DNA from 4 places in the Kitasatospora sp. NPDC059408 genome. Region 2 is predicted to be linked to each of the others. Evidence: riboswitches for the same ligand, from Rfam matches in the RefSeq annotation. Region 2 holds a riboswitch; each other region holds the start of a gene.
What was found. A riboswitch is a leader RNA that binds a small molecule or an ion and turns the genes downstream of it on or off. The one in region 2 is predicted to bind cyclic di-AMP.
Positions count from the first base shown of each region.

Region 1 (7,481 bases), on a different contig from region 2:
GCCTTCGCCTCGGCGTGAGAGGCCGACGGCATCGCCCCCGCCCGCTGGGCTGCGCCATAGGAAGTCGATGGGGCCGACTTTCTGTGTTTTCCCCGTGTGGCCTTCGGGCCCGGCCTGATTAGCTGGATCCGTCGTCTGCTTCGCCTGGAGCCGTGGGCTGCGCCGTAGGAAGTCGTTGGGGCCGACTTTCTGTGCTTCGGTCTCCTGGCGTCCACCTCGGGGTGGGAGGCCGGCGGTATCGCCCCCGCCGGCTGGGCCGTGTCGTAGGAAGTCGTTGGGGCCGACTTTCTGTGCTTCGGTCTCCTGGCGTTCGCCTCGGTGTGGGAGGCCGGCGGTATCGCCCCCGCCGGCTGGGCTGTGGCGTAGGGAGTCGTTGGGGCCGACTTTCTGTGCTTCGGTCTCCTGGCCTTCGCCTCGGCGTGGGAGGCCGACGGCATCGGCCCCCGTCGGCTGGGCTGCGGCGTAGGAAGTCGATGGCGCCGACTTCCTGTGGAGGCCCGCGTCCGGGGATGGCGGGGTGTGCCGGACGTCGGCCCGGCCGACTTCCTGTGCGGAGCCTCGTTTCGGGCTGTGGCGTAGGGAGTCGATGGGGCCGACTTTCTGTGCAGGGCCCCGGATGCGAGGAAGCGGCGCTGTGCGAGGCCCGATGGTGCCGGAGGTCGGCGGGGCCGACTTCTTGTGCGGGGCGCGTGGGGAGTCGCCCTGCCCGACTTCGTGTGCCTGGCCTTCGAGTCCAGAATGAGAAGCGGAGCCCTGTGCCGAGGCGAGACGCCGGGGGCGACTTCCCGGAGATCCGCGGGACGGTGGTCCGGATCGGGTTCTGCTGGTCGGGCAGGGGGCCGGGGCGGGTAGGTTCGGGGTGTGACGACGAATACTCCGGGCGCGAAGTTGATCCTGCTCACCACCACCCACCGGGTGGCCCCCGGGCTGTTGGCGTGGCCGGCGTGGGAGGCGTTGCGGTCGGCGGGGCGGGTGCTGGCGGGGGACGCCGGGCATCCGCAGGTGGCCGTGGTGCGGCAGGCCGGGGTGGACGTGGAGATCGTGGAGCCGGCCTCGGCGCCGGCGCTGGCGCGGCTGCTGACCGAGGAGCCCGCCGGCCGAGGCCCCACGGTGTGGCTGGGCAGCCCGGACGGGGACCCGGGCCTCACCGCGGCGCTGGCGCGCCTGGCCGTGGAGCACGCAGGGGAGGTGCCGGAGATCGAGGTGCTGCCGGGGTCGTACGACCTGCCCGGCGCCCGCCTGCTGGACCTGGTCTCGGTCATGGACCGGCTGCGCTCGCCGGGCGGCTGCCCGTGGGACGCCGAGCAGACGCACGCGAGCCTGGTGAAGTACCTGGTCGAGGAGGCGTACGAGCTGGTCGAGGCGATCGAGGAGGGGGACCGGGAGACGCTGCGCGAGGAGCTGGGGGACGTCCTGCTCCAGGTGTTCTTCCATTCGCGGATCGCCGAGGAGCACCCGACCGACGCCTTCTCGATCGACGACGTGGCCGGTGACCTGGTCGAGAAGCTGATGTACCGGCACCCGCACGTGTTCGGGGACGTCGAGGCGGAGGGCGCCGCCGAGGTCGAGGCGAACTGGGAGCAGCTGAAGGCGGCCGAGAAGGCGGACCGCGAGTCGGTGCTGGACGGCGTGCCGGCCGGGCTGCCGTCGCTCGCGTACGCGGCGAAGCTGGTGTCGCGGGTGCGCCGGGCCGGGTTCGAGGGCGTGCCGGACGAGTCGTACGAGCTGCCCGCGGAGCTCACGGAGGAGTCCGCGGGCAGGCTGCTGCTGGCCGTGGCGCAGCGGGCGCACGACGCGGGGGTGGACGTGGACGCGGCGCTGCGCGCGGCGGCGCGCGCCTACCGGGACGCGGTCCGCGAGGCCGAGGGCCTCAAGCCGGAGTAGACGCGGGGGAAGGGGAAGGGCCTCAGGCCGCCGTCACCGCGTCCTGGACGGCGGTCCGGGGCTGGGGTAGGACGACCTCGCCGATGGCCTCGCCGACGAGGGCGACGAGCTCGGCGAGGCGCTCCAGGCCGAGGTGGTCGGGAAGGTCGGCGAGGGAGATGATCCGCTCGCCGTCCGGGCCGGCGACGCAGAACAGGTCGATCGGCCCGAGGTGCTTCTCGGCGGTGTCGACGAGCGCGGCGACGTCGCTGGGGCGGCGGACGTCCCCGCCGACGCCGACGACGGGGCAGCCGGGCCGGTCGAGTTCGCCGGCGAGGTCCTCCGCGACGCCGGCCCGCTGGTCGGCGATCAGCACTCCGGCGGCGCCGGCCGCGGTGAACCGGCGGGCGAGGTCGGCTCCCGACCCGCCGTCGAGTACCGCGATGACGACGACTGCCCCGGTGACCCGCATGGTGCGCTCCTCCCTGTGGGCGGTCCGCACTGACGCCCACGATTTCTGCCGAGGATCGTAGGCAGGTCCTGACCCTCCGCAACAGGGGTTACCCCTCAGGTGACCAGACTCACGCCTGCCCACCGTCCAAGAGCTGTCCAAAACCCGTCCACGCACTGTCCACGGGCCGTTCGCGGGGCGTTGAGGCGCGGTCCGCGGGCCGTTGACGATCCGGTCACTCACCGTAGATGGCGGGGTGCCCCCGACCCACCGGATACGGTCGTCCCATGCCAGTTCAGCCCGACGACGCCCGCCCGCCGCTCTTCACGTGGGAGTTCGCCGCCGACCCGTACCCGGCGTACGCGTGGCTGCGCGAGCACGCCCCGGTGCACCGCACCACGCTGCCGAGCGGGGTGGACGCCTGGCTGGTGACGCGGTACGCGGACGCGCGGCAGGCGCTGGCGGACGGCCGGCTGTCGAAGAACCCGGCGCACCACAGCGAGCAGGCGCACCGCACCGGCCGGGTCGGGATCCCGGGGGAGCGGCAGGCGGACCTGATGACGCACCTGCTGAACATCGACCCGCCGGACCACACCCGGCTGCGCCGCCTGGTGTCGAAGGCGTTCACGCCGCGCCGGGTGGCCGAGTTCGAGCCGCGGGTGCAGCAGCTCACCGACCGCCTGATCGACGGTTTCGCGCAGCGCGGTTCGGCGGACCTCATCCACGAGTTCGCGTTCCCGCTCCCCATCTACGCGATCTGCGACATGCTCGGCGTGCCGGCCGAGGACCAGGACGACTTCCGTGACTGGGCCGGCATGATGATCCGCCACGGGGGCGGCCAACGCGGCGGCGTGGGGCGGGCGGTGAAGCGGATGCGGGCGTACCTGCTGGAGCTGATCCACCGCAAGCGGGCGGACCTCGGGGACGACCTGATCTCGGGCCTGATCCGGGCGAGCGACCACGGCGAGCACCTCACCGAGAACGAGGCCGCCGCGATGGCGTTCATCCTCCTGTTCGCCGGCTTCGAGACGACCGTCAACCTGATCGGCAACGGGACGTACGCGCTGCTGCGCAACCCGGAGCAGCGCCGCCTGCTGCAGGAGTCGGTGGCGCGGGGCGAGACGGCGCTGCTGGAGACCGGGATCGAGGAACTGCTGCGCTACGACGGTCCGGTGGAGCTGGCGACGTGGCGGTTCGCGACCCACCCGCTGACCATCGGCGGGGTGGACATCCCGGTCGGCGACCCGGTGCTCGTGGTGCTGGCGGCGGCGGACCGGGATCCGGCCAGGTTCTCGGACGAGAACACCCTGGACCTGGCCCGGGCGGACAACCCGCACCTGGGTTTCGGGCACGGCATCCACTACTGCATCGGCGCCCCGCTGGCCAGGCTCGAAGGCCGGTCGGCGCTGGCCACGCTGTTGTCCCGGCTGCCCGATATCGCGCTGGCGGAAAGCCCGGAGAACCTGCGGTGGCGCGGTGGCCTGATCATGCGCGGATTGCGCGAACTTCCGGTCGAATTCAGTCCCGAGAGCCGTTCACCGCACGCGCTTCCCGACGCTCCGACACACTGACGGGGCGTCGCGAACCGGTACGGATCGGCCGTATGAACACCCATCAATCCGGACAAACAACCGCCGTTGGTAGGCGATCGACCACGTGCCGTAATTTCTGTGTGATGTCTGCGATATGAGCTTGTGATTGGTCTGAGGATCTGTCTACTCTCCCTGGAGTTCGCAGCTGCGGACCCCGAGTGCGGAACGCCGAGTCCTGCCCGCCGCGCCACGGGAAACCGACCAGAACCCTGGGCAGGGGCGGGGGAACCAGGTTTGTTGCCGTTCCTCCACGGCTTGGGGTGAAGCCGCCCGAGCGGAATCGTTTCCGCAGACGGCGGCCGGGCCACCTCCCGGTCCGAACCCGACAGCTCACCTCGCAGGCGTGCGGAGAGGGACCCCTTCATGCTGTTCGTTGGAACCGGTCGTCACCGCCGTCGCACCCAGACCGAGAAGGCCATCGCCGTCGCCGGAGTGGCCGGCGTCGGACTCGCGATGCCGATCCTCACCGCCACCGGCGCCTCCGCCGCCCCGGCCTCCGCCTGGGACTCCGTCGCCCAGTGCGAGAGCGGCGGCGACTGGGGCATCAACACCGGCAACGGCTTCTACGGCGGCCTGCAGTTCACCTCCAGCACCTGGAAGGCCTTCGGCGGCACCGCGTACGCGGCGCAGGCCAACCAGGCCTCCAAGGGCCAGCAGATCGCGGTGGCCGAGAAGGTCCTGGCCTCGCAGGGTCCGGGCGCCTGGCCGGTCTGCTCGAAGAAGGCCGGCCTGTCGAAGGGCGGCGCCCCCGCCGCCGTCGACACCTCCGACGCCAAGCCCGCCGCGCAGCAGCACTCCCAGCCGGTGCAGCAGCAGCCCGCGGCGAAGCCGGCCCAGCCGAAGCCGGCTCAGAAGCCCGCCCAGCAGCAGTACCAGCAGCACACGCAGCAGGCCCAGCAGCAGCCGCAGGCCCCGGGCTTCTCCGGCAAGGCCGGCTGGGACGCCGACGCGAAGGTGTACTGGTACCAGAACAACGGCACCTGGTACTGGACCAGCCACCAGGGCGTCTACCAGCAGTACGCGGGCCAGGCCCAGCAGCAGGCCGCTCAGCAGCAGTACGCCCAGCAGCAGGTCCAGCAGCAGTACGCCCAGCCGCAGCAGCAGGCCCCGCGCGCCGCCGTCGCCCCGCAGGGCGGCCACGACTACACCGTCCACGCCGGTGACACGCTGTCGAGCATCGCGTCCGCCCAGGGTGTGCACGGCGGCTGGCAGTCGGTCTACGACGGCAACCGCGGCACCGTCGGCGGCGACCCGAACCTGATCCTGCCCGGCCAGGTGCTGCACCTCGGCTGACGCCGGCCGGAACCGGTGCGACACGCCACGGAGGGGGCCGACCCCGGATCGGCCCCCTTCGTCCGCTTCCGCCCCTTTTCCCGGGGAGCCCGGGTGAACTACCGGTAAGTAGCCCGGCCACACGCTGAGACGGGACCGAGGTCGGCGTGGCCCCGGGACCACGTGCGGTTAGGCTCTGGTCGTAACGACTCCGCAATCATCCCGCCGGCCGCACCACTGGTCAGCGGGACCCTGCTTCCGCAAGGAGATGCCTCGTGCCGTCCATCGATGTCGTCGTAGCCCGTGAGATCCTCGACTCGCGTGGCAACCCCACGGTCGAGGTCGAGGTCGGCCTCGACGACGGCAGCACCGGTCGTGCCGCTGTCCCGTCGGGTGCCTCCACCGGCGCCTTCGAGGCGCTGGAGCTCCGCGACGGTGACAAGAACCGCTACTTCGGCAAGGGCGTGGAGAAGGCCGTCCTGGCCGTCATCGAGCAGATCGGCCCGGAGCTGGTCGGCTACGACGCCACCGAGCAGCGCCTGATCGACCAGGCCATGCTCGACCTGGACGCCACCCCGGACAAGTCCTCGCTCGGCGCCAACGCCATCCTGGGCGTCTCGCTGGCCGTCGCGCACGCCGCCTCCGAGGCGAGCGACCTGCCGCTGTTCCGCTACCTGGGCGGCCCGAACGCGCACGTCCTGCCGGTCCCGATGATGAACATCCTCAACGGCGGCTCGCACGCGGACTCCAACGTCGACATCCAGGAGTTCATGATCGCCCCGATCGGCGCGGAGTCCTTCTCCGAGGCCGTCCGCTGGGGCGTCGAGGTCTACCACACCCTCAAGGGCGTCCTGAAGGAGCGCGGCCTGTCCACCGGCCTCGGCGACGAGGGCGGCTTCGCGCCGAACCTGGACAGCAACCGCGAGGCCCTGGACCTCATCACCGAGGCCATCCAGAAGGCCGGCTACGTGCCCGGCCGCGACATCGCGCTGGCCCTGGACGTCGCCGCCTCCGAGTTCTACCAGGACGGCGCCTACCAGTTCGAGGGCAAGGCCCTCTCGGCCGCGGAGCTCATCGAGTACTACGCCGGGCTCGTCGCCGCCTACCCGCTGGTCTCCATCGAGGACCCGCTGGACGAGTCGGACTGGGACGGTTGGAAGGCCATGACCGTCAAGCTGGGCGACAAGGTCCAGCTGGTCGGCGACGACCTGTTCGTCACCAACCCGGCCCGCCTGGCCAAGGGCATCGAGACCGGCACCGCCAACGCGCTGCTGGTGAAGGTCAACCAGATCGGCTCGCTGACCGAGACCCTGGACGCCGTCGAGCTGGCCCAGCGCAACGGCTACCGCTGCATGATGTCGCACCGCTCCGGCGAGACCGAGGACGTCACCATCGCCGACCTGGCCGTCGCCACCAACTGCGGCCAGATCAAGACCGGCGCCCCGGCCCGCTCCGAGCGCGTCGCCAAGTACAACCAGCTGCTGCGCATCGAGGAGATCCTCGACGACGCCGCCGAGTACGCCGGCCGCGGCGCCTTCCCGCGCTTCCGCTCCGCGGAGTAATCACGCTCCGCGGAGTAATCAGCACGGTCGCTCCGCGGAGCAATGAGCACAGTCGCTCGGCGGAGTAGTACGCACAGCGAGCACGAGGGCTGAACACCTCCGGTGGTGCACGCCTGACCGGTGCCCCGCCGTTCACCCCGTAGGGTGGACGGCGGGGCACCGTCGCGACCAGGAGGGGAACGGGAGATGGCTGGCTGGAGGATCCCGGGCTTGGCGGCCCGTCCTCGCTTCACGAGCCGGGCGACCGTCCTCGTCCTGGTGCTCTGCTCGCTGGTGGCGATCCTCGCCTACCCGACGCGGCAGTTCATCTCCCAGCGCGCCGAGATCTCCGCCCAGCGGGCGAAGGCCGAGCACGCCCGGCAGCAGGTCGAGCAGCTGCGCCGGGACAAGGCCCGCTGGCAGGACCCGGAGTACGTCAAGGCGCAGGCCCGTGCCCGGCTGCACTACGCGATGCCGGGGGAGACCCCGTACATCGCGGTGGATCCGGCCGGAGCGGGCGCCGCCCAGTCCTCCGCCGCCCCGCCCGCCCCCTCCGACGGCACGGCCGGCGGCGCGGTGAAGGCCGCCAAGCCCTGGTACTCCAGCGTCTGGGACTCGGTGGACGCCGCCGACACCGCGGCCCTGGCCCCCATCGCGCCGTCGACCCGTCCCCTCCCACCGTCCCCCGCTGGAGACCCCTCCCCCCATGACCACTGAGAACCACCCCGCCGTCTCCGACGCCGACGTCGCCGCCATCGCCGC
Region 1 covers NZ_JBHYWI010000140.1:64-7,544, forward strand. Annotated here, with positions in the region: gene ACFXDE_RS42360 (MazG family protein) at 862-1,884, shown strand; gene ACFXDE_RS42365 (SDR family NAD(P)-dependent oxidoreductase) at 1,907-2,335, opposite strand; gene ACFXDE_RS42370 (cytochrome P450) at 2,602-3,885, shown strand; cyclic di-AMP (ydaO/yuaA leader) riboswitch at 4,096-4,264, shown strand; gene ACFXDE_RS42375 (transglycosylase family protein) at 4,270-5,199, shown strand; gene eno (phosphopyruvate hydratase) at 5,454-6,740, shown strand; gene ACFXDE_RS42385 (septum formation initiator family protein) at 6,951-7,436, shown strand; partial or broken gene ACFXDE_RS42390 (DUF501 domain-containing protein) at 7,408-7,481, shown strand, end outside.
Region 1: another riboswitch for cyclic di-AMP. It lies ahead of ACFXDE_RS42375 (transglycosylase family protein); the one in region 2 lies ahead of ACFXDE_RS00995 (hypothetical protein).

Region 2 (7,481 bases):
TCGTCCATCCGGCGGTCGGCGCGCTCGCCGGTCACGAACCCGACGGCGCGGCCGTGGATCTGGACCCGGTCGTACGGATCGGCCAGGTCGGCGTTGGAGAGGCAGACGCGCGGGTCGCGGCGCAGGTTCCGCTCCTTCGTGCGGCCGATGGCCGTGTTGAACAGGACGAGGTCGCCCTCCAGGTCCACCCACATCGGGGTGACGTGCGGGGCGCCCTCGGCGTCCGTGGTCGCCACGTACCAGATCCGCGGCTCGCGAACCCGAGCCCGGATCTCCTCGTTCCAGCCGCCCACCGCGCCACCTCCAGGGATTCCCGATCACCTGACGTTCTATCAGGTTCGGCTCGGCGAGATGACAACTTTCAGATGACAGATTTCAAACTCTGTTATCTGAAAGTTGTCATCCGTCACCCGGAACCCCGGCCCGCTAGGGTGGAAGATCGCGTCCCGACGGGGAACCGGGGAGGTGCCCCGGATGTCCTAGCGGCGGGGGCGTGAGTTCGAGGCGTGGGAGCAAGTAGGACATGGGTCTGACGAGCCACAAGGTGTTGGCGCTGACCGTATTGATCGCCGTCGTGATGATGGCCGCCACGGTCTGGCTGTGGCCCAGACTCGCGAGGAAGACCTGGCAGGCGGTGCTCGGCCGGATCGGCACGCTGCTCGCCACCCAGTTCACCGTGCTCGCCGCGCTCGGACTCGTCGCCAACAACTACTTCTCCTTCTACAGCAGCTGGGACGACCTGCTCGGCACCGGCGGTGACAACGGCCCGGTGGTGATCCACAACAAGGCGGACGCCTCCGGCCGCCTGCTCGTGGAGACGATCGGCCACGCCTCAGTCCAGGGCGGCGGCGCGATGGGCCGCGAGCCCGCCAAGTCCGGCGAGATCCGCAAGGTCCGGATCGACGGCAAGCTCACCCGGCTGTCCACGGAGGGCTACGTCTACCTGCCGCCGCAGTACTTCCAGCCCGAGTACGCGCAGCGCCAGTTCCCGGCCGTGATCGTCAGCACCGGTTTCCCCGGGCAGGCCGAGAACCTGATCACGCGGTTCAACTACCCGGGCGCGGCGCTCAAGCTGCTCCAGGAGGGGAAGATGCAGCCGACCGTCATGGTCCTCATGCGCCCCTCGCCGGCCCTCCCGCAGGACACCGAGTGCGAGGACATCCCCGGCGGCGCGCAGTCCGACACGTACTTCACCAAGGACGTCCCCTCGGCGATCCAGGCGAGCTTCCGGGTCTCCGCCGACCCGCAGGCGTGGGCCTTCATGGGCAACTCCACCGGCGGCTACTGCGCGGTCAAGCTCGCCATGCGCCACCCGGAGGTCTTCCCGACCGCCGTCTCCCTCTCCGGCTACTACCGTGCCGCCGAGGACCCGACCACCGGCGACCTCTTCGGCGGCAGCCGGCAGCGCCGGGACGAGGCCGACCTGATGTGGCGGCTCAAGAACCTGCCGCAGCCCAAGGCGGCCGTTCTGCTGGCGGGCACGAAGCAGGGTGACGGCGACTACAAGCACGACACCGAGGCGTTCATCGACGCGGTGCAGAGCCCCGGCCCGATGAAGGTCTCGTACAGCATGCTGGAGACCGGCGGCCACAACTTCGAGACGTGGAGCAAGCTGCTGCCGTCCTCGCTGGAGTGGCTGTCCGAGCACCTCAAGGTCCCGAACCAGCCGGGCCAGCCGGCCCCCGCAGCCTGAAGCCGGCCTTCGTAGCCGGACAGCCGGTTCCCGCAGCCGGATGGTCCCCGCGGCCCGACTCGCTGCAGCCGGCCGGTTCCCGCAGTCCGACGGTCGCCGGCCTCGCGGACCGGCCGGCCTCAGGCCACCCGCTCCAGCGTCCCCGTGTGGAGCTCGCCGACCCGGCCGCCCTCGCCCTCGAAGGTCCAGAACGCGCGCACCGTCAGCCGGACCAGGTCCATCACGTGGCTGACGGTGATGCCGCTCTGCTCCGTCCAGCTGACGAAGTACACCTCGGGCGCGACCTCGGCGACGTGGAGCGCCACGTCCTCCCACTGGCCCGCCGACTCGCCGAGGCCCTCCCAGCGCAGCCGCTTGCCGTCGGCCGAGTAGGCGTTGCGGAAGGCCGCGCCGTTGTCGGCCCGGAAGAGGTAGGTGCGGCCGGCGAAGGCGGGCAGGGGCGCGGTCATGGTGCGGCGGTTCCTCGTCTCTGCGGGAGGGGGCGCGGTGCTCTTGTGCACGACGGTGGATGTCGGACCTCCAATTTATCCGATCGGGCGAGCTCGCACGCCACTGCCAGTGAAGACGCACCCCCGTCACCGTCACCACGCAAGGCCCGCCAGGGCACCGCCGGCCAACAGGTGACACCGGCACCGGCACAGGCACCGCGACGGTCGGCGGCACCCGGCTGCTCGGCGGGCGCGACCGCCTCGAACCCGCCGGGGCGCCGGACGCCGGGGTCCGGATCGGCGCCCGGCTCGCCCGAACATCAACGGCCCGCCGGGATGCCGGCCAACTGATCCACTGCGCACCGTAGTTGATCGACACAACTGTGAGCTGCGCGACAACCGGTCGAGACGAGTTGTCCGTTCACGGACCGACTGCCTAGCCTGCAACGGCGTCCGCCCTCGCGGACCCCGCCGCCGGGACGCCGAGTCCCGTCCACCCGACGGCGGGCAACCGAGCACCACAGCGGACGGGAGCGGGGGAACCAAGGTCAGCGCCACGACCCGGCACGCCCTCGCGCGTGCCGGCCGCGGCTTGGGGTGAAGCCGTTCCCACAGGCGGCCGGGCGACCTCTCAGTCCGAACCCGACAGCTCACCTCGCAGGCGTCGCAGAGGACACCCCATGCACAAGCCTGCCCGGCGCCCCGCGCCCCGCCATGCCCGCCCGTCCCACCGCGGCCGCACCGCCGCCCTCGCCGCCACCGGCGCGCTCGCCATCACCGGCGCCGGCCTGTTCGGCCTCCAGTCCGCGCCCGGAGCCCAGGCCGCCACCGGTCCGACCGTCACCCAGGACCGGCTCGCCCCGGCCACGATGGTCGCCGGCCGGGCCGCCACGGCGACCCTCACCGTCCACTCCTCGTCCTGCTTCACCGCCAAGACCGTCGGCGTCGGCGTGCGCGACGCGGCCGGCAACAACCTCGACTTCCCCGGCAACGCCAGCAATGTGCCGATCTGCCCGTGGAGCTACACCTTCACCAGTGGCGCGCGCGCCCTGCCGGCCGGCACCTACACCCAGTTCGGGTTCTGGCAGGACTTCGGTGGCGCCTGGCACAACCTGCCGTCGCAGCAGCTCGTCGTCTCCGGCACCCCGACCCCGACCACCACCCCGTCGGCCACCCCCACCCCCACCCCCACGCCCACCCAGGCACCCACCCAGACGCCCACGCAGACCCCGAGCGCCACCGCCACCCCGAGCACCCCGGCGCCGTCCTCCCCGATCGCCGGCAAGTCGCTGACCTGGTCCGACGAGTTCAACGGCCCGATCAACTGGGGCCAGCGCTGGGTCGGCGACAAGAGCACCGCGTACAAGTACGGCAACCACAACCCGGACGACAACAAGCTCGACTGGCTGGACCCGAACAACGTCAGCGTGGCCAACGGCGTCGCCACCTTCACCGCCACCCCCGGCAGCAACACGCTGGAGAACGGCAAGCAGTCCTGGAACACCGGCTTCCTCACCACCGAGGGCTCCAGCGAGGGCTTCCAGGTCAAGACCGGCGACTACGCCGAGACCCGGGTCAAGCTGCCGGCCGGCTCCGGCGCCTGGCCGGCCCTGTGGACCTGGAAGAACGGCAACGGGGAGGTCGACTCCTTCGAGTACCACCCCGACAACCCGAACCTCCTGGAGCTGACCAACCACGTCAACCCGGGCAACTTCGACTACTACACCAACGCGAGCGCCGTCGCGAAGGACCAGTGGGTGACCATCGGCACCTACTACGGCGCCACCTCGGTGGACTGGTACGTCAACGGCGTGAAGGTGTTCTCGGACGGCAAGGGCGTCGGCGCGAACTTCTCGGCGTACCTGATCCTCAACCTGTCGGTGTGCGCGGGGCAGTACCACCCCGCGCCGCAGGGGACCGCCCCGATCACCTTCGCCGCCGACTACGTCCGCGTCTACCGGTAACCGCACCGGCACACGGTAGCCATCAGCCGGCAGCCGTCTCGACGACCCTGATGTCGAACGGCTGCCGGTTGTTGCGCGGGTGCCGGTCGTCCGGGCTGATCACCGTGACCTTCCCACCGGTCAGCAGGCCCGTATGCGCCATGGGGGAGATCCGCACCGTGACGAGCGCGGTCGCGCTGCGTCCCTCGGGCAGGCCGGGGCCGAAGGTGCAGCGCACCTCGCGGCCCAGGAACGCCTCGCAGTTCTCGGGGAAGTACGGGCCCACCGCCGTCACCTCCTCCGGCAGGGTGACGATCACGGTGAAGGGCGAGGCGGTGGTGTCCGGGCCGAGGTTGGCGACGAAGGCGTGCACGGTCGTGGTGCCGCCGGGCGGTGCGGGGCTGGGGTCGAGCCGGACGACCTCCAGGTCGGAGTCGGACAGCGCCGCGGCCCGGCTCGCCGGCGCGAGCTGCACGGCCGGACGGGGGTCGGGCCGCTGCCCGGCCCACGACGGGACGGCGGTCAGCGTCGCCACCGCACAGCCTGCCGCCACGGCCACCGTCAGCCACGTCCCGCTCCGTGCCGCGTTCCCAGCCCTGCCGCGAAGCCTCTTGCGCCTGCGCTCCATCGCCGTTCACCGTGCCCTCGTGCTCCGGCGGCCCGCGCCGTCGCGGGCCGCGTCCGCACCAGGGTGGCCGAGCGGCGGGCGGCCGTCGCCGCGCCCCGCCCTCCGTCCGCCCGAACGGAGGAACGTGTGCACAGGAAGTCGACCAGTCCGACTTCCTGCGCATGACACCTCAACTGACCACTCGTCAGGGCGCGAGGACCTGCCCCAGTCGGGCCGCGATCTTGTGCATCACGGAGACGAGCGACGCCGCGCCGTCCTGCTGCTCCAGCGCCCGGATGCGGGCCTCGGGGCCGGAGACCGACAGCGCCGTCGGCGTCGGCGCGCCCGGGACGGCGAGCGCGATGCAGCGCACCCCGATCTCCTGCTCCTGGTCGTCGACGACGTACCCGCGCTCGCGCGCCTCGGCGAGCTGGTGCAGCAGCTCCTGCGGGTCGGTGACGGTGTACTCGGTGTGCGCGGGCAGCGTGTTGGGGCCGAGTATGGCGCGGGCCTCCTCCTCGGGGAGCTGGGCGAGCAGCGCCTTGCCGACGCCGGTGCAGTGCGGCTGCACCCGCCGGCCGACCTCGGTGAACATCCGCATCGAGCGGCGCGACTGCACCTGCCCGACGTAGACCACCTCGCCGCCCTCCAGGACCGCGAGGTTCGCGGTCTCGCCGGTGGCCTCCATCAGCTCGGCCAGGTAGGGGCGGGCCCAGCTGCCGAGCAGGCGCCCGGCGGTCTCGCCGAGCCGGATCAGCCGGGGGCCGAGGGTGTAGCGGCGGGCGGTGTCCTGGCGGACGTAACCCTGCTGCACGAGGGTACGTACCAGGCGGTGGATGGTCGGCATCGGCAGGCCGGAGGTGGTGGAGAGCTCGCTGAGCGTCGCCACGCCGCCGGAGTCGGCCAGCGCCTCCAGGAGCTGGAAGGCGCGTTCGACGGACTGCACGCCGCCGCTCGCGCGGTCGGCGCCCGTCGTCGATGCTGTGTCGGGGGTCGCAACCACCGGCGTTCCCTTCGCTGTCGGGGAGGAGTAGAGTCCCGGCGATCACATCAACAAACCGTTGAAATTCTGTATCGCGGAAACTAGTCTCCACCTTACAGAATCGAATGCGCCGACAGGTGGGTTCGGATCAAGGAAGTTCCCCAAAGGAAGCTCCCACCGGAGCTCCCTTCGCCAGGCTCAACCGTCTTAGGAGTGTCCTGCTCATGGCCACAGATCAGGGACCCGGCGTCTCCCCCGCCGCTCCGGTCGTCACTGTCGCCGGTCCGCGCGTCCACCGGGCGGAGGAGGTGCTCACTCCGGAGGCGGTCGCCTTCGTCGTCGGCCTCCACCGCGCGTTCGAGGGCCGCCGGCAGGAACTCCTCGCCCGGCGGAAGACCCGGCGCGCCGAGATCGCGCAGGCGGGCACGCTCGACTTCCTCCCGGAGACCGCCGACGTCCGCGCCGGCGACTGGAAGGTCGCCGAGGCGCCGCGCGCCCTCCAGGACCGCCGCGTCGAGATCACCGGCCCCACGGACCGGAAGATGGTCATCAACGCCCTCAACTCCGGTGCGCGGATCTGGCTCGCCGACTTCGAGGACGCGACCTCCCCGACCTGGGAGAACGTCGTCAGCGGCCAGGTCAACCTGATCGACGCCTACGAGGGCCGGATCGACTTCACCAGCGACGCCGGCAAGGCCTACGCCCTCAAGCCCGCCGCCGAACTCGCCACCGTCCTGGTCCGCCCGCGCGGCTGGCACCTCGACGAGAACCACCTGCTCGTCGACGGCGTCCCGGTGGCCGGCGCGTTCTTCGACTTCGGCCTGTACTTCTTCCACAACGCGGCCCGGCTGCTCGCCAAGGGTCCGGAGGACCCCAACTCCGGCCCGTACTTCTACCTCCCGAAGACCGAGAGCCACCTCGAAGCCCGGCTCTGGAACGACGTGTTCACGCACGCCCAGGCGCAGCTCGGCATCCCGCACGGCACCGTCCGCGCCACTGTCCTGATCGAGACCATCACCGCCGCGTTCGAGATGGACGAGATCCTCTACGAGCTGCGCGACCACGCCGCCGGACTCAACGCCGGCCGCTGGGACTACCTGTTCTCGATCGTCAAGAACTTCCGCGACGCCGGCGAGCACTACATCCTGCCGGACCGCAACAGCGTCACCATGGCCTCGCCGTTCATGGCCGCCTACACCCGCCTGCTGGTGCAGACCTGCCACAAGCGCGGCGCCCACGCGATCGGCGGCATGGCCGCGTTCATCCCCAGCCGCAAGGACCCCGAGGTCAACGCGGCCGCCCTGGAGAAGGTCAGGGCCGACAAGGACCGCGAGGCCGGCAACGGCTTCGACGGCTCCTGGGTCGCCCACCCGGACCTCGTCCCGGTCGCCCGCGCCTCCTTCGACGCCGTGCTCGGCGAGCGGCCCAACCAGAAGGACAACCCCGGGCCGTCCGAGCCGGTCACCGCCGCCCAGCTGCTCGACATCGCCGGCGCCGGCGGCACCTGCACCCACGCGGGGCTGCACAACGCCGTCCAGGTCGGCGTCCGCTACATCGAGGCGTGGCTGCGGGGCCTCGGCGCCGTCGGCATCTTCAACATGATGGAGGACGCCGCCACCGCCGAGATCTCCCGCTCGCAGATCTGGCAGTGGATCCACAACGGCGTCGTGCTCTCCGACACCGGCGAGAAGGCCACCGCCGAGCTGGTGCGCGGCCTGGTCGCCACCGAGCTGGCCGAGCTCCGCGCCGAGCTGGGCGAGGCCGGGTACGCCGGCGGGCGCTGGCGCGAGGCCGCCCAGCTCTTCGAACAGGTCGCCCTGGCCGAGGA
Region 2 covers NZ_JBHYWI010000001.1:236,199-243,679, reverse strand. Annotated here, with positions in the region: gene ACFXDE_RS01010 (TIGR03618 family F420-dependent PPOX class oxidoreductase) at 1-293, opposite strand, end outside; gene ACFXDE_RS01005 (alpha/beta hydrolase) at 524-1,693, shown strand; gene ACFXDE_RS01000 (MoaF N-terminal domain-containing protein) at 1,813-2,142, opposite strand; cyclic di-AMP (ydaO/yuaA leader) riboswitch at 2,628-2,800, shown strand; gene ACFXDE_RS00995 (hypothetical protein) at 2,802-4,085, shown strand; gene ACFXDE_RS00990 (hypothetical protein) at 4,108-4,599, opposite strand; gene ACFXDE_RS00985 (IclR family transcriptional regulator) at 4,877-5,674, opposite strand; gene aceB (malate synthase A) at 5,878-7,481, shown strand, end outside.

Region 3 (7,481 bases), on a different contig from region 2:
TCGCCCTGGAGGACGGTGGTCTCACCCTGGAGCCGCTGCTGGGCCTCCTGCGCGGCGTTGTACTTCTCCGACGCCTGTTCGGCCTCGTTGTACAGCTGCTCGACCTGCGCCTTGACGTCCTTGCGGCTGGGCGCGTCCGGGGAGCCGGGGGCGGCCTGGGCGCTGCCGCCCGTCGTGACGCCCAGGGCGGTGGTGGCGGCCGCGGTCAGCACCAGCGCACGGGCGAGCAGTTGGGAACGGCGGTGCACGGGCATGGCGGCGGCTGCTCCAATCCTGCGGACCGGTCCCGCCGCCGCACCCAAGCGGGCGGTCCTGGAGCGGGAGTCCGGTGGCAGACGTTAGCGAGTCCGGGCAACCGAGTCCAAACCCCTCCCAACCCGAATATTTGATCCTGAATCGGACATCAGTCCGAGGAAAGGAAACGCCGCAGGCCCGGACCTCCGGGGAGGAGGGCCGGGCCTGCGGGAAGCCGAGCGGGGAATCAGACCCGCACGATGGACGAGAGCGGCATGTTGGTGACCGCCTCGTAGCGGACGCTCGCACCCGGCTTGGGCGCGTGCAGCACCTGGCCGTTGCCGGCGTAGATGCCGACGTGGTGGGCGTCGTTGAAGAAGATCAGCAGGTCACCGGGCTGGGCCTGGGAGAGGTCCGTGCCGATCCGGGTCCCGGCGCCGGCCTGCTCCTGCGAGGTGCGCGGCAGCGAGACGCCGGCCTGGTCGAAGGCCCAGACCATCAGGCCCGAGCAGTCGAAGGAGTTCGGGCCGGTGGCGGCCCAGACGTACGGGCTGCCGATCTTGGTGGCGGCGTAGGACAGCGCGGCGGCACCGCGCGAGCTGCCCGCCGCCGGCGGCTTGGCGACCGGCGAGGACGACGGGGCCGAGCCGAGGTCGGTGCGGCTGCTGTCGCGGGAGGCGCGGTCGGCGGCGGCCTGCTGGGCCTTCGCGGCGTCTGCCTTGGCCTTGGCATCGGCGGCGGCCTTGTCCTCGGCCGCCTTGATGGCCTGGCGCTCCTGCTCGGACAGGGTGTTGAAGAGGTTCTGGGCGGCCGTCAGCTTCCCCTGGATCTGCTCCTTGGACGCCTTCAGCTGCTGGGTGGTCGCGTCCAGCTCGGCGAGCTTGCCCTGGGCCTCGGTGCGGTCCTGGTCCAGCTTGCGCTGCTGGTCCTGGAGCTCCTTCAGCTGACCCTTCTGAGTGCTGCCGGCCTGGTTCAGGGCGTCGGCCTGGCTGAGGAAGTTGTCCGGCTTGGACGAGAACATCAGCTGGACGGTCGGGGATATGCCCCCGTTGCGGTACTGCTCGCCGGCGATCTGGGCGAGGCCGCCCTGGAGGTCGGTCACCTGCTCCTGCTGGCGGGCCACCTGGTCCTGCAGGCCGCTGACCTGCTTCTGCAGCTCCTGCTGCTTGGCCTGGGCGGCGTTGTACTGCTCGGTCGCCACCTCGGCCTGCTCGTTGAGCTGGTCGACCTGCTCCTTGACCTGGTCCTTGGTCGGCGCGGGGTCGGCGTGGGCGCCGGACTGCGCGGAGAGGGCGACGGCTGCCGCGGCAACTCCGGTCAGGAAGGAAACTCGGGCACGACCGGCGGGCTTGGGACGACGATGGGACGCCACGAAGGCGGACTCCTTCTTCCTACGTCCGCCTACCGGGTGAGCTGACGGGTTCGGGCCGGAAGCATGCCCTACGACGCCTCACGGCCGTTCCACCGGCCGACCTGGCGCCGATTCACCCCGGAGGAACGTGGTTCCCCGGCTCCGCTCCACAGCGCCCCCTGTCACTGGGCTCCCCTGTCGGACGGTCGCTTCGACCCGTCCCGCTGCTTCACGAACTCGGCGGGAACCACCGCCGCCACCCTGGCTGGGCGATCGACAGTGCGGTGGTCCGGGTCACGACCCTAGTAACTGAACCGTGATCGGTTCAAATCCTTGTCAGAAAAAAGGCGGAAGAATAACCAAGTTCTTTTGTGAAGATGACAGAAGGTGATCGCGGCAGTACGCAAGGCTGATCACTTGTCACGCGAACGCGGCGAAACGCAGGGAAACGCGCTCAAGCGAACGCGCCACCCCCGCTCGGGAGGTGGCGCGGATCACAGGGCCGTCGCGCCGGCCCGCGGCGTGTCGGGGGGTCAGACCCGGCGGATGGTGTTGATCGGCATCGCGTCGGCCTTCATCACCTTGACGACGTCGCCGGTGTGCGGCGCGTGCACCACCATGCCGTTGCCGATGTACATCGCGACGTGGTGCATGTCGGGACCGTAGATCACCAGGTCGCCGGGCTGGGCCTGGTCCAGCGAGGGCACCCGGGTGCCGTAGTGGCCCTGCTCCTGCGAGGTGCGCGGCAGCGAGACGCCGGCCTGGCCGTACGACCAGAGCATCAGGCCCGAGCAGTCGAAGGTGCTGGAGCCGACGGCACCCCACACGTACGGCGAGCCCTGCTTGCTCATCGCCTTGGCCACGGCCACGGCCGCGTAGCCGCTGGCCGGCGGCAGGCTGCTCAGGTCGACCCGGTCGGTGCCGCGCGAGGCGCGGTCGTCCTGGGCCTGCTGGGCCTTCAGCGCGGCGCGCTCGGAGGCGCTGAGCGAGTTGAGGAGGTCCTGGGCCTGCTTGAGCTTGGCGTTGACGTCCGCCTTGGACTGGTTCAGGTCCTTGGTGGTGGAGTCCAGGGAGGCCAGCACCGCGGCGGCCTCGGCCTTCTCCTGGTCCAGGCGGCGCTGCTGGTCCAGCAGGCCCTTGAGCGCGTCGGTCTCGGTGGCGGTGGCCTGCTGCACGCTGGAGGCCTTGGCCAGGTAGTTGTTCGGGTCGGAGGAGAGCATCAGCTGGACGGACGGGTCGATGCCGCCGGTGCGGTACTGCTCGCCCGCCACGCCGGCGAGGCCGGTCTGAAGCTGGGTCATCTGCTCCTGGCCGCGGGCCACCTGGTCCTGGAGCTGGTCGGCCTGCTTGCGCAGCTGGTCGGCCCGCTCCTTGGCGCCGTTGTACTTCTCGGCGGCCTGCTCCTGCTCCTGCTGCAGCTCGTCGATCTGCGCCTTGACGTCCGTCTTGTTCGGCTGCGGCGCGGCGTGCGCGGCCACCTGGGCGGAGAGCGCGACCGCGGTCGCAGCAGCAGCGGTGAGCACGGAGACCCGCGCGCGGCTCGGCTGCTTGGGACGGCGGTGGGAGGCCAAGGGACCTGCTCCTTCTTCCATGGACTCACCGGTTCGGGTGAGAAATCCGGAAAATAGGTTTGACGCCAGACCCTAGTGAACATCCAGGCATTGCGCCACTCCCCCAAAGGCGTGAACTCCGAGCCCCCACGCCGCTTCACCGAATCCGCACATCACCGCAAACCGGACGCTGAGCGGCCGTCATCCCCATCGGCACGGAATCAGGGCCGCGCCAGCCGGTTCAGCAGCAGAACCGAGGCGACCGGGCGCGCGCCGGCCTTCCGCACGCCCTCCGCGACCTCCCGGTCGGCGGAGACCACCACGACCGGACGGCCCTGCGGCTCGGCCCGCACCAGGCGTCTGATCAGCTCGTCCGCCGTCTCGCCGGTCCGGCTGAAGCGCACCCGGACCCCGCGCGGCGGCGCCATGATCACCGGCACGTCCAGGTCCTGCCCGTCGAACACGCACGTGACCTCCGCCTGCGTGCGCTGGGCCAGCATCGCCAGCCCGCCCAGCAGCCGCAGCCGCTGCTGCTCCAGCGGCAGCGTCGGATAGCCGGTCTTCGTCACGTTGTAGCCGTCCACCACCAGGTGCACCTGCGGGATCGCCAGCAGCTGGTCCAGCAGGGCCGGATCGTCTTCCGCGAGCCCGCGCCGGGCCACGTCGTGCGGCGAGGCCGAACCCGGCACCACCGCCTCCACCAGGTCCGCCGGACGGATCTGCGACACCGGCAGCGCCAGCTCGCGCTGCAGCCCCTGCGCCGACTGCAGCACGGTGTCCAGCAGCAGCCGCAGCCGCATGTCCTCCACGCTGCGCCCCTCGCGGGCCGAACGGCGGCCCTGCTCGGCGGCGGTCTCCAGCTCGCCGACGCGGTGCCGCAGCCGCCGGGCCTCGCTCTCGGCCGCACTGCGCTCGGTCGCCGCCTGCGCGCGCAGCGCCTCCAGCTCGCCGGCCAGCCGACGGGTCTCGGCCTGCGCCCGGCGGGTGTCGCTCTCCAGCGAACGCACCTTCTTGCGCAGCGAGTCGGCCTCCCGCCGGACGTCCTCGGACTCGGCCCGCTGCCGGTCCAGGTCCGCGCGCGCCCCGGCCCGCACCTCGGCCAGCTCGGCCTGCAGCTTCTCCACCAGCCGGGCCGCCTCCGCGGCCGCGCCCTCGGCGCCGGCCCGCTCGGCCTCCTCGCCGGCCTCGGCGACCAGCCGGCTCCAGCCCGCCGACCGCACCAGGTAGGCGGCGGCCGCGACGTCCATCGGATCGGCGGCGCCGGGGACGCTGCCCGACTCCAGCGCCTTCACCAGGTCCGGCTGGCCCAGCCGCAGCCGCTCCGCTATCCGCAGCCGGAAGGCCGGCTCCGACTCCAGCGCCGCCGCGATCGCCGTGGCCGCGTACTTGGCCCGCCGGGCCGGGGTGAACTTGGCGTACTGACGCAGGCTCTGCGGCAGCTCACCGGGCGGCAGTCCGCCGAGCGCGTCCGCGGCCAGGCCGACCACGCGCCGGCGCACGCCCTCCGGCAGCGGCCGGTCGAGCTTCTCGGCGGGACGGCCGGCTCCCGGGTCCGCGGCGGTTCCGGACGCGGCGGCACCGTCGGCGGCCCCCGCCGTCCCGGCGGCCGGCTCCGCAGCGGGCTGCCCCTGCGGTCCGGCGGGCTCCCTCGCTGCGTCCACCACGTCCTCGGCTCCGATCCTGGTCCAACGGGTGCGGCCCCGCGGCCGCCGTCCCTGTCGTCACGCTCCGTGCGTTCTGTCTGTATTGTCCCGTGCGGCGGACGGCCGTGCCGTGCACCGTCCACCGCACCGGCGGGGCATCAACCCTGCTCGGCCTCGACCGCCGCGTCGTCCGCGCCCGGGCGGGCGACCAGCTCGACCTGGTCCACCGCGTTGCACCAGCGGCAGCGCACCGTCTCGACCGTCTCGCTCAGGACTTCGGTCTCCTCGACCTTGGACTCGCCGGCCAGGTCGAAGTGCAGGAACTCGGTGACCCGCGCGGAGCGGGTCACGTCGAAGCGGGTGAGGTTGCCGCACAGGGTGCAGCGCCAACGCGTCTCGGCGGTCAGAGCGGGGACGGTCATCGGGGGTCCTCTCGGGTGGTCCCTGGGTGGGCTAGGCGCTCCCCCCGGAGCCCCGGCATCGGCGGCGGGAGGCGGGAATGCCCGCCCCAAGCCTATTGCCTGGGGCAACCATCACGGCCACCGGTTCGGGCGATCGGGACGGCTAGTCCACCTGCCGTACAGCGCGGTGTCACGGAGGGCCCGCGGAGGGATGCTTGGCCGCATGGCGCTCGCGGCCCCCGGCCACACCGACGCGCGGGACCGCGGCCCCGCGGTGCCCGCCCCGGCGGTCACCTACGCCCTGATCGCGCTCAACACCCTGGTCTTCCTGTTCGGGCCGGCCGCCGGACTCAACCCCCTCTACGGCACCGGGCAGGCCCGGCTCTGCGCCGAGCAGCGGTACGAACAGCGCTGGGGCGCCGTCCCCGCCGAACTGCTGGCCGGGCGCCCGCTGACGGCCGAACAGCTCGCCGAGGCCCCGGACCCGGTCCCCGGCTGCCCGGCCGCCCCCACGCCGGGCAAGCGCCCGGCCGTCTCCGTCCTCACCGGCCTCTTCCTGCACGCCGGCTGGCTGCACCTGGCCGGCAACCTCCTCTTCCTCCACGTCTTCGGCCCCACCGTCGAACGGCGGGTCGGCCGGGCCCGCTTCCTCCTCTTCTACCTGGCCGCCGGGAGCCTCGCGACGTACGGCTTCGCCCTCGCCGAGGCGCACTCGGCGGACTCCACCCGCGTCCTGATCGGAGCCTCCGGCGCGATCTCCGCCGTCCTGGGCGCCTACCTGCGCTTCCACCCGCGCTCCCGGGTGACGACGCTCGTCCCGCTGCTGCTCTTCCTGCCGCTGCGGTTCCCGGCCTGGCTGGTGCTGGGCCTCTGGTTCGCCCTGCAGTGGTGGTCGGTGCACTCGGCCGGGCCCGGGGTCGCCTACCTGGTCCACGTGATCGGCTTCTGCGCCGGCTTCCTCTACGCCTGCACCGTCGTCGGTCACCCCCCGAGACGACCCGGCTGAGGCCCGATACGCTGGCGCCACCCCACGAAGGAGCCGGAACAGTGATCACCGCCATCGTCCTGATCAAGACCAGTGTCGACCGCATCCCGGAGATCGCCGAGGCCATCGCCGCCATCGAGGGCGTCAGCGAGGTGTACTCGGTGACCGGCGGCTACGACCTGGTCGCGATGGTGCGGGTGCGCAAGCACGACGACCTGGCCGACGTCATCCCGGGCCGGCTGAACAAGGTCCCGGGCGTCGCCCACACCGAAACCCAGATCGCCTTCCGCACCTACTCCCAGCACGACCTGGAGGCCGCGTTCGCGCTCGGCCTGGACGAGTAGTCCTCAGTCCTCACGGCGAGTGTCGGCGACGCAACGGCCGCCCTCGTTCCGGTAGTTCCACGCCGCGCCGTCCGTGACCAGCTCGCGGACGGCGGTCAGGAAGCGGTCGACGTGCTCGTCCGGGGTCCCGGCGCCGAAGCTGACCCGGATGGCGTTCAGGCTGCGCTCGCCCGGCAGCGACGGCTCCGGCGCGCCGCACTCGGACGGCGCCACGTCCTCGTCGCCGAGCAGCGTGCGCACCAGCGGGTGCGCGCAGAACAGCCCGTCGCGCACGCCGATGCCGTACTCGGCGGAGAGCGCGGCCGAGAAGTGCGAGCTGTTCCAGCCCCGGACGACGAAGGACAGCACGCCCACCCGCGCCGAGTCGGAGCCGAACAGGCTCAGCACCTTGACCTGCGGGATCGCCGCCAGCCCGGCCGTGAGCCGGGCGATCAGCGCCTGCTCGCGGGCCTCCAGCGCGTCGAAGCCGGCCTCGCTCAGCGCCCGGCAGGCGGACGCGATGGCGTAGGCGCCGATGACGTTCGGCGAGCCGGCCTCGTGCCGGGCCGGGCCGGTGTGCCACTGGACGGCCACCGAGCCGTCGGCCTCCCGGGCCACCGTCCGGGTCGCGCCGCCGCCGGCCAGGTACGGCTCGGCCGCGTCCAGCCAGTCCGCCCGGCCGGCCAGCACCCCGGCGCCGAACGGCGCGTAGATCTTGTGGCCGGAGAAGGCGATCCAGTCGACGTCCAGCTCGGCCACCGAGACCCGGTGGTGCGGGGCGAGCTGCGCGGCGTCCAGCACCACCCGGGCGCCGTGCCGGTGCGCGGTCGCGGTGAGCTCGGCGACCGGCCACAGCTCGCCGGTGACGTTCGAGGCGCCGGTGACGCACAGCAGCTTCGGGCCCTCGGGCGCCCCGGCGAGCGCGGCGTCCAGCGCGGCGACGGCCTCGGCGTGCGAGCGGGGAGCGCGCAGGTAGGCGACGTCGAGCCCGGCG
Region 3 covers NZ_JBHYWI010000039.1:74,392-81,872, reverse strand. Annotated here, with positions in the region: gene ACFXDE_RS25045 (NlpC/P60 family protein) at 1-254, opposite strand, end outside; gene ACFXDE_RS25040 (NlpC/P60 family protein) at 482-1,606, opposite strand; cyclic di-AMP (ydaO/yuaA leader) riboswitch at 1,617-1,770, opposite strand; gene ACFXDE_RS25035 (NlpC/P60 family protein) at 2,119-3,156, opposite strand; gene ACFXDE_RS25030 (NYN domain-containing protein) at 3,357-4,796, opposite strand; gene ACFXDE_RS25025 (hypothetical protein) at 4,937-5,200, opposite strand; gene ACFXDE_RS25020 (rhomboid family intramembrane serine protease) at 5,403-6,185, shown strand; gene ACFXDE_RS25015 (Lrp/AsnC ligand binding domain-containing protein) at 6,227-6,508, shown strand; gene ACFXDE_RS25010 (aminotransferase class V-fold PLP-dependent enzyme) at 6,512-7,481, opposite strand, start outside.
Region 3: another riboswitch for cyclic di-AMP. It lies ahead of ACFXDE_RS25040 (NlpC/P60 family protein); the one in region 2 lies ahead of ACFXDE_RS00995 (hypothetical protein).

Region 4 (7,481 bases), 220 kb from region 2:
TGCGCGAGCGCTACCACTTCCGCCCCGGCAAGGGCGAGACGGGCGAACTGCCGCCCAACGACTGGGAGTCCATCTTCGGCGGCCCGGCCTGGACCCGCACCGAGAACCCCGACGGCACCCCCGGCGACTGGTACCTGCACCTGTTCGCCCCGGAGCAGCCCGACTTCAACTGGGAGAACCCGGCCGTCGCCGACGAGTTCCGCTCGATCCTGCGGTTCTGGCTCGACATGGGCGTGGACGGCTTCCGCATCGACGTCGCCCACGGCCTGGTCAAGGCCCCCGGCCTGCCCGACCTCGGCGGCTCCGACCAGCTCAAGCTGCTCGGCAACGACGTCATGCCGTTCTTCGACCAGGACGGCGTGCACGAGATCTACCGCAGCTGGCGGGGGATCCTCGACGAGTACCCCGGTCAGCGGATCGGCGTCGCCGAGGCCTGGACCCCGACCGTCCAGCGCACCGCCAACTACGTCCGCCCCGACGAGCTCCACCAGGCCTTCAACTTCCAGTACCTGGGCACCGACTGGGACGCCGCCGCGCTGCGCGAGGTGATCGACGTCTCGCTCGACTCGATGCGCCCGGTCGACGCCCCCACCACGTGGGTGCTGTCCAACCACGACGTCACCCGGCACGCGACCCGCTTCGCCAACGAGCCCGGCCTCGGCACCCAGATCCGCACCCCCGGCGACCGCGCGCTCGGCCTGCGCCGGGCCCGCGCCGCCACCCTGCTGATGCTCGCGCTGCCCGGCTCCGCCTACGTCTACCAGGGCGAGGAGCTCGGCCTGCCGGACGTCACCGACCTGCCCGACGAGGTCCGCCAGGACCCGTCCTTCTTCCGCCAGGCCGGACAGGACGGCTACCGCGACGGCTGCCGCGTGCCGATCCCGTGGTCCGGCACCGAGGCGCCGTACGGCTTCGGACCGGTCGCCGGCGGGCCGTCCTGGCTGCCGCAGCCGGCCCAGTGGGCCGAGCTCAGCGTCGAGGCGCAGACCGGCGACCCGACCTCCACCCTGGAGCTCTACCGCAGCGCGCTCGCCGTCCGCCGGGCGCAGCCCGACCTGGGCGCGGGCACCGGGGTCGAGTGGCTGGACGCCCCGCAGGGCACGCTCGCCTTCCGCCGCGGCTCCTTCGTCTGCACGGTCAACGCGAGCGGCGAGCCGGTGCGCATACCCGCCCCGGGCACGCTGCTGCTCGCCTCGGCGGAACTGGTCGTGGACGGCGGCGAGACGGTGCTCGCACCGGACAGCACCGGCTGGTGGGCGGTCTGACGTGGTTGCAATAGGCTCTGGGACCGTGACTACGGCGCGACTTTCAGACATCGCGGCGCAGGCGGGGGTCAGCGAAGCCACCGTCTCCCGCGTACTCAACGGCAAGGCGAACGTCTCCGCCGCCACCCGGCAGACCGTGCTGGCGGCCCTCGACGTGCTCGGGTACGAGCGGCCGACCCGCCTGCGCCAGCGCAGCGCCGGGCTGATCGGGCTGATCACGCCGGAGCTCAGCAACCCGATCTTCCCGGCGCTCGCGCAGGTCATCGAGCAGGTGCTCAGCCGGCACGGCTTCACGCCGGTGCTGTGCACCCAGACGCCCGGCGGGTCCACCGAGGACGAACTGGTCGAGATGCTGGTGGACCGGGGGGTGGCGGGCATCGTCTTCGTCTCCGGTCTGCACGCCGACTCCACCGCCGACCACGACCGCTACGCCCGGCTGGCCGGGCGCGGGGTGCCGTTCGTCCTGATCAACGGCTTCAGCGAGCGGATCGACGCGCCGTTCATCTCGCCGGACGACCGGGCCGCCATGTGGATGGCCGTCCAGCACCTCGCCGAGCTGGGGCACGAGCGGATCGGGCTGGCGGTCGGCCAGCGGCGGTACGTGCCGGTGCTGCGCAAGATCGAGGGCTTCACGGCCGCGATGCGCACCGTCCTCGGGCGGACGCAGGAGGAGGCCGAAGAGCTGGTCCACCACACGCTGTTCAGCGTCGAGGGCGGGCACGCGGCGGCGGGCGCGCTGCTGGACAAGGGGTGCACGGCGATCGTGTGCGGCAGCGACATGATGGCGCTCGGGGCGATCCGGGCGGTGCGGCAGCGGGGGCTGTCGGTGCCGCAGGACGTGTCGGTGGTCGGCTTCGACGACTCGCCGCTGATCGCCTTCACCGAGCCGCCGCTGACGACGATCCGCCAGCCGGTCGAGGCGATGGCGACGGCGGCGGTGGACGCGCTGCTGGAGGAGGTGGGCGGGAACGCCGCCCAGCGCGGGGAGTTCATGTTCCAGCCGGAGTTGGTCATGCGCGGCTCCACGGGGGCCTGCGCGCGCTGAGGCCGGTGACGGCCGTGTGAAGGGCCCCGGAGGGCGGTTGCTCTCCGGGGCCCTTCGGCGTGCCGTGCCGGGCTGTGCCGGGCTTGTGCTGCGCTGTACCGGGCTTGTGCTGCGCTGTACCGGGCTTGTGCTGCGTCGTGCTGGGTTTGGCCTGCGCTGTGCTGGGCTGTGCCGCGAGTGCCGTGACGGGCCGGGGTCAGCCCTCCTGGACGGCCGGGCGGTCGGCGGTGACGCGGTGGCCGTCGGCGGCGTCGCCGGTGCGGGTCTCGGTGCGGCGACCGCGGGCCAGGTAGTCGCGCAGGATCAGTTCGACGGCGTCCTGGGGACTCTTGGTGCCGGAGAGCATCATCGCGTCGATCGCGAGGTTCGCGTCGAGCGTGACGGTGACCTGGGCCATGGGTGACTCCTCCTCGGGTGCAGAGCAGCAGCATGCCCGCTGGGCCGGGGTTTGACCACGCGAATGCTCCGATGCGCGGAGCCACGGGTGCGCGCCGGGGGAAGGCGGCACGGACTTCGGAGGCGGGTACGCCGAAGCCCCGGGGAGAGCGACCAGTCTCTCCCCGGGGCGGTGGGCGGGTGACAGATAACAGATGATGAAATCTGTTATCTGTCATCTGTTCGCTGTCATCCGCGATCCGTCACCCGTCCCCGGCGGGACGGTTCCGGAAGGATCCTCAGACGCGGCCGGCGAAGTCCGGCGCCCAGTTGGCGATGGTCTGCAGGCGGACGCCCGAGCTCGGGTTGGCGGCCTCGACGTACTGGCCGCCGCCGATGTAGATGGCGACGTGGTAGACGCCGGAGTCCTGGCCGTTGTTGGACCAGAACAGCAGGTCGCCCGGCTGCAGGCTGTCCAGCGAGACGTGGGTGCTCGCGGCGGCCTGGTCGTTGGCGACGCGCGGGATGGAGATGCCCGCGGCGCGCAGCGCGGCCTGGGTCAGGCCCGAGCAGTCCCAGCCGCCGTTGCCGGTGCCGCCGTAGACGTACGCCTGGCCGACCTGCGCCTTGGCGAAGCTGACCGCGGCGGCCATCGAGCCGGTGACGGCCGGGGCCGGGGTCTGCGCCTGGGCGGAGGGCTTGGCGGCGGGCTTCGAGGACGGCTTGGCGGCCGGGGTCTGGGCCTCGGCGGCCGGCTGGGCGTTCACGGCGTTCCCGGCGGAGGACTGGCCCGGCTTCTGCGAGCGGTCGAACCAGTTGAAGTCACCGGACTGGCCGGCCGGCGCCTGGGCGGAGTCGCCGAAGGACAGGTGCTGGCCCGGGTAGATGGTGTCCGGACCGTCGGTCAGGGTGCCGCGGTTCAGCTCGTACAGGCGCTGCCAGCCGCCCTTGACGTTGTGCTTGTCGGCGATCGTGGACAGCCAGTCGCCGGCCACGACGGTGTAGTCCGAGGCACCGGCCTGGGTGGTGCCGCCCTGGGTCCAGTCCTGGCGCTTCTGCGCCCAGGTGCCCTTGGCGGAGTCGGCGGCGGCCGGGGCCTGCGCCTGGTCCTGCGCCGGGGCGGCGGGCTTGGCGGCGGGCTTCGAGGACGGCTTGGCAGCGGGTGCGGCCGGGGCGGCCTTCGCGGTGCTCGCGGCGGCGGAGGTGTCGACGGCGGCCGGGGCGCCGCCCGCGGTCAGGCCGGCCTGGACGGAGCACACGGGCCAGGCGCCGGGGCCCTGCGAGGCGAGGACCTTCTCGGCGACGGCGATCTGCTGGTCCTTGGTGGCCTGGTTGGCCTGCGGGGCGTACGAGGTGCCGCCGAAGGCGGCCCAGGTGCTGGAGGTGAACTGCAGGCCGCCGTAGAAGCCGTTGCCGGTGTTGATGCTCCAGTCGCCGCTGCTCTCGCACTGGGCGACCTTGTCCCAGGTGGTGACGGAGGCGGCGGAGGCGGTGCCGGAGGTGAGGCAGGGAATGGTGAGGCCGACGCCGGCGACGCCGAGGGCGGCGATCACGCGGCGGGTGCGGCTGGACAGGCGAGTGCCGTTGGTGGGCAGCATGAAGACGCGGTCCTCTCCCACGCCTGCGAGGTGAGCTGTCGGATTCGGGCCGGAGTTGCCCGGCCGCGCTGTGGCGCGGCTTCACCCCTAGCCCAGGACCGTTCCGTGGATCGGTCCGGGGCGACTTACCTGTGGGTCCCCCGCTCCTGCCGTGGTGCGTTTTCGCGCTTCCAGCGCACCCGACGGCAGGACTCGGCGTTGCGGATGTGCTGGGTCCGTGTGGTCACGAACGGGGAGCACGTTAAGCAGACTTAAGTACGAACTGCAAATACCTGTGATGCGCATCACGGATTATGGAAAGCCGCCAAGAATTTCCTTCTCCAAGATCGAAAATGATCGTTTTCTTGCAATAAACCTGCGGATGTGCACAACTGGCAGGCTCTCAGGAATTGCATGACGGGCGGTCACTCGATCGCAAACAATCACAGAACGGACATCTCGCGCATTCGGCTCTTAATTCCCTTACGCCGCAAGCCGAAAGGGCCCGGAGCGCGGTCGCTCCGGGCCCTTCCGTACGCGTTGTCGGCGGTTACTCGCCGGCGGCCTCCCCGGTCGCCCCGGAGGCCGTCCCACCGGCCGCGTGGGCCGCGCGGGAGCCCTCGGCGGCGGCCTCCGCCGCCTCGGCCTCGGCCTGGGCCTGCGCGGCGGCCAGGGCCTCCGCGGACGGCGCCGGCAGCGCGGCCAGGTACAGCGAGGCGATGAGCTGGCCGACCGTCTGGTAGGCGCCGAGCGGCGCGGCGGACGGGCAGCCGGTCTCCTCGGCGGCCGTGGCGAGCAGCTCGGAGTCCGCCTCCGGGCCGATCACCAGCGGGGCCAGCGCGGGGCGCTGCGAGCCGGTCTCCTTGAGGTGCGCGACGGCGGCGGCGACCGAGCCGGGCACGTCGAGCGCGGCGGGGACGACCGGGACGGCCAGGCGGGCGGCCAGCAGCACGCCGGTGATGCCGGCGGCGGCCGCGGCGTCCTCGCCGCCCACGGTGGTCAGCACGACGCCGTCCGCGGCGGTCGCGATGGCGAACAGGCGGGCGCGGTCGGCGCGGGCCAGCCCGGCCTCGGACAGGCGGACGTGGACGGCCTCGGCCAGCAGCGGGTGCGGGCCCAGCACGTCGGTGACGTGCGCGCCGTACTCGGCGGCGAGCGCGTGGAGTTCGGGCAGGAAGTCGTGCGGGCCGGGCACCAGGGGTACCAGGATCGGTGCCGGGACGCCGGCCTCGGCGGCGGCCGCCAGCAGCTCGCCGATGCTGCGCTCGGTGCCGTCCGCGCCCTCGGTGCCGTCGCCGGGGAGGTAGCCCACCGCGGTCTGGACGCCGTTCTGCTCGCTGCGGACGATCGAGAGCAGCTCCTCGACGACCGAGCGGGACTCGGGCCCGGCGGTCGCGGGCACGGCGAGCACCAGGGCCGGGGAGCCGGACGGGATCTCGGGGCGCTCGGGGCGACGGTGGCGCCCCCGCGCACGGGAGCCTGGAGTGCGAACGGGCAGTGGCGCGCCCGGGATGGCTGCGGTGCTCATGGCGGAGATCGTAGGACATCGGCCCGTCAGGGCTGCAGTCGGCTGCCGTGCCGGTTTCGCGCGAGCGTGGTGTGCGCGGCGCGCGGAGCTCTCGCGTGCGCGGGTCGATGAGCGGTCATTAGGTCATATTCCGGACATACCTGGCCCAACCCCCGCGCGTCCGCCGGTATCTCCTGGAGACGGGTCCGGTGGGGCGTCACGTTGCACCCGTGGCGAGTGAGATGTCTCACAGTCGACGGGCGGTCTGACGGAGGGTCACGAGTGCGCGACTCCCGGCTTTCGAAGATCAACATTTAGCGGGGAGCCGCTCACGGCCGGTTATCGGAAGCGGGCCGGTTCGGTCGGCTATGTCCGTTTACGTACCGTCAGGAGAAGGGTCCGTGAAGAGTTCAGGTCGGCCGGTGAAAGGCCTCGTGCACCTGCACCGTCTCGTGCTGATGCACGTGCACAAGGGCTATCATCGCGTCAAGTGAGGCGTTGTGCCGGGCTGGTACGGGGCCGGCCCGTTCGTTCGGCGGGTGCCGGGGGCGCCGCGCTGGACCGCAACTCCGGGGCTCTTCGGGAGACTTCTATGCACGACTCGCACGAATCGCAGGAACTGGGCGGCTCGTACGGTCCCTACAACGGGATGGCCGCCACCGAGCTGGAGGGAGTGGTCTGGCAGAAGAGCCTGCACAGCAACTCCCAGGGCAACTGCGTCGAGTTCGCCGCGCTGCCGGGGGGCGACGTGGCGATGCGCAACTCGCGCTTCCCGGACGGTCCGGCGCTCATCTACACGCGGGCCGAGATCGCCGCGATGCTGTTGGGGGCCAAGGACGGGGAGTTCGACCACCTGTCCGCCTGACCGGACGTCCATCCGGCCGTTCACCGGGCCGTCCGGCCGCTTCACCGGACGTCCGTCGGTCCGGCCACCGCTCCGCACCAGGAGCCATCGGGGGGCCGTCGTGGGTGCTGACACCACGGCGGCCTTTGTCTTCTCCGCTGTCTTCTCCGCGGGCTCGGCCCCGCGGTCGTCCGCGCGGTTCGTGACGCACTCGGTCACATGCTCGGTGGTGTGCCTCTTCGCGGGCTTCTCCACCGTCCGGTGCGCTGCCGTCCCGCGTAACGCTGTCCCGTGCACTGCTGTCCCGCGCACTGGCGGCCCGTCGGCCGTCGGGGGCGCACTGGTCGTCGCGGGTGCGCTGCGGGGGGCCGGCAGGTCTCCGGCGCGAGCCCGGCGAGGGCGAACTACCGCTTCCTCCCGGGGTTTCGGTCCTCCCGGGGTGTCCATCGATCCGGGGACGCGTGCCCGCGCTGCGGGGGTGCGTGCCCGTCCGCCGCTAGGCGGAGCGCCGGTGCCGGCCACCGAGTTCGGGGGTCGCGGCCTGCGCCTGCGCGTCGGCTTCGAACAGCGCCCAGACGACCTTGCCCCCGCCCAGCGGGTGCCAGCCCCAGGAGTGGCTGAACGAGTCCACCAGGTGCAGCCCGCGGCCGGATTCGGCCACGAAGTCCGCCTCCCGGGCGATCGGGCCGATGCTGCTCGGGTCGCTGACCGCGCAGACGATCTGCGGCGCGCGGTGCACGAGGCTTATTCGGATCGGCAGCCTGCCGTCACCACCGTGCTGTGTGGGAAAGTCGTACTCGCCCAGGGCGCCGCCCACCGGGTCGGGCCGTGCGCCGATCGCATGCCGCAGCGCGTTGGTCACGAGTTC
Region 4 covers NZ_JBHYWI010000001.1:13,427-20,907, reverse strand. Annotated here, with positions in the region: gene ACFXDE_RS00095 (glycoside hydrolase family 13 protein) at 1-1,265, shown strand, start outside; gene ACFXDE_RS00090 (LacI family DNA-binding transcriptional regulator) at 1,291-2,310, shown strand; gene ACFXDE_RS00085 (hypothetical protein) at 2,507-2,707, opposite strand; gene ACFXDE_RS00080 (transglycosylase family protein) at 2,985-4,304, opposite strand; cyclic di-AMP (ydaO/yuaA leader) riboswitch at 4,291-4,450, opposite strand; gene ACFXDE_RS00075 (hypothetical protein) at 4,813-5,790, opposite strand; gene ACFXDE_RS00070 (DUF397 domain-containing protein) at 6,362-6,634, shown strand; gene ACFXDE_RS00065 (ATP-binding protein) at 7,110-7,481, opposite strand, start outside.
Region 4: another riboswitch for cyclic di-AMP. It lies ahead of ACFXDE_RS00080 (transglycosylase family protein); the one in region 2 lies ahead of ACFXDE_RS00995 (hypothetical protein).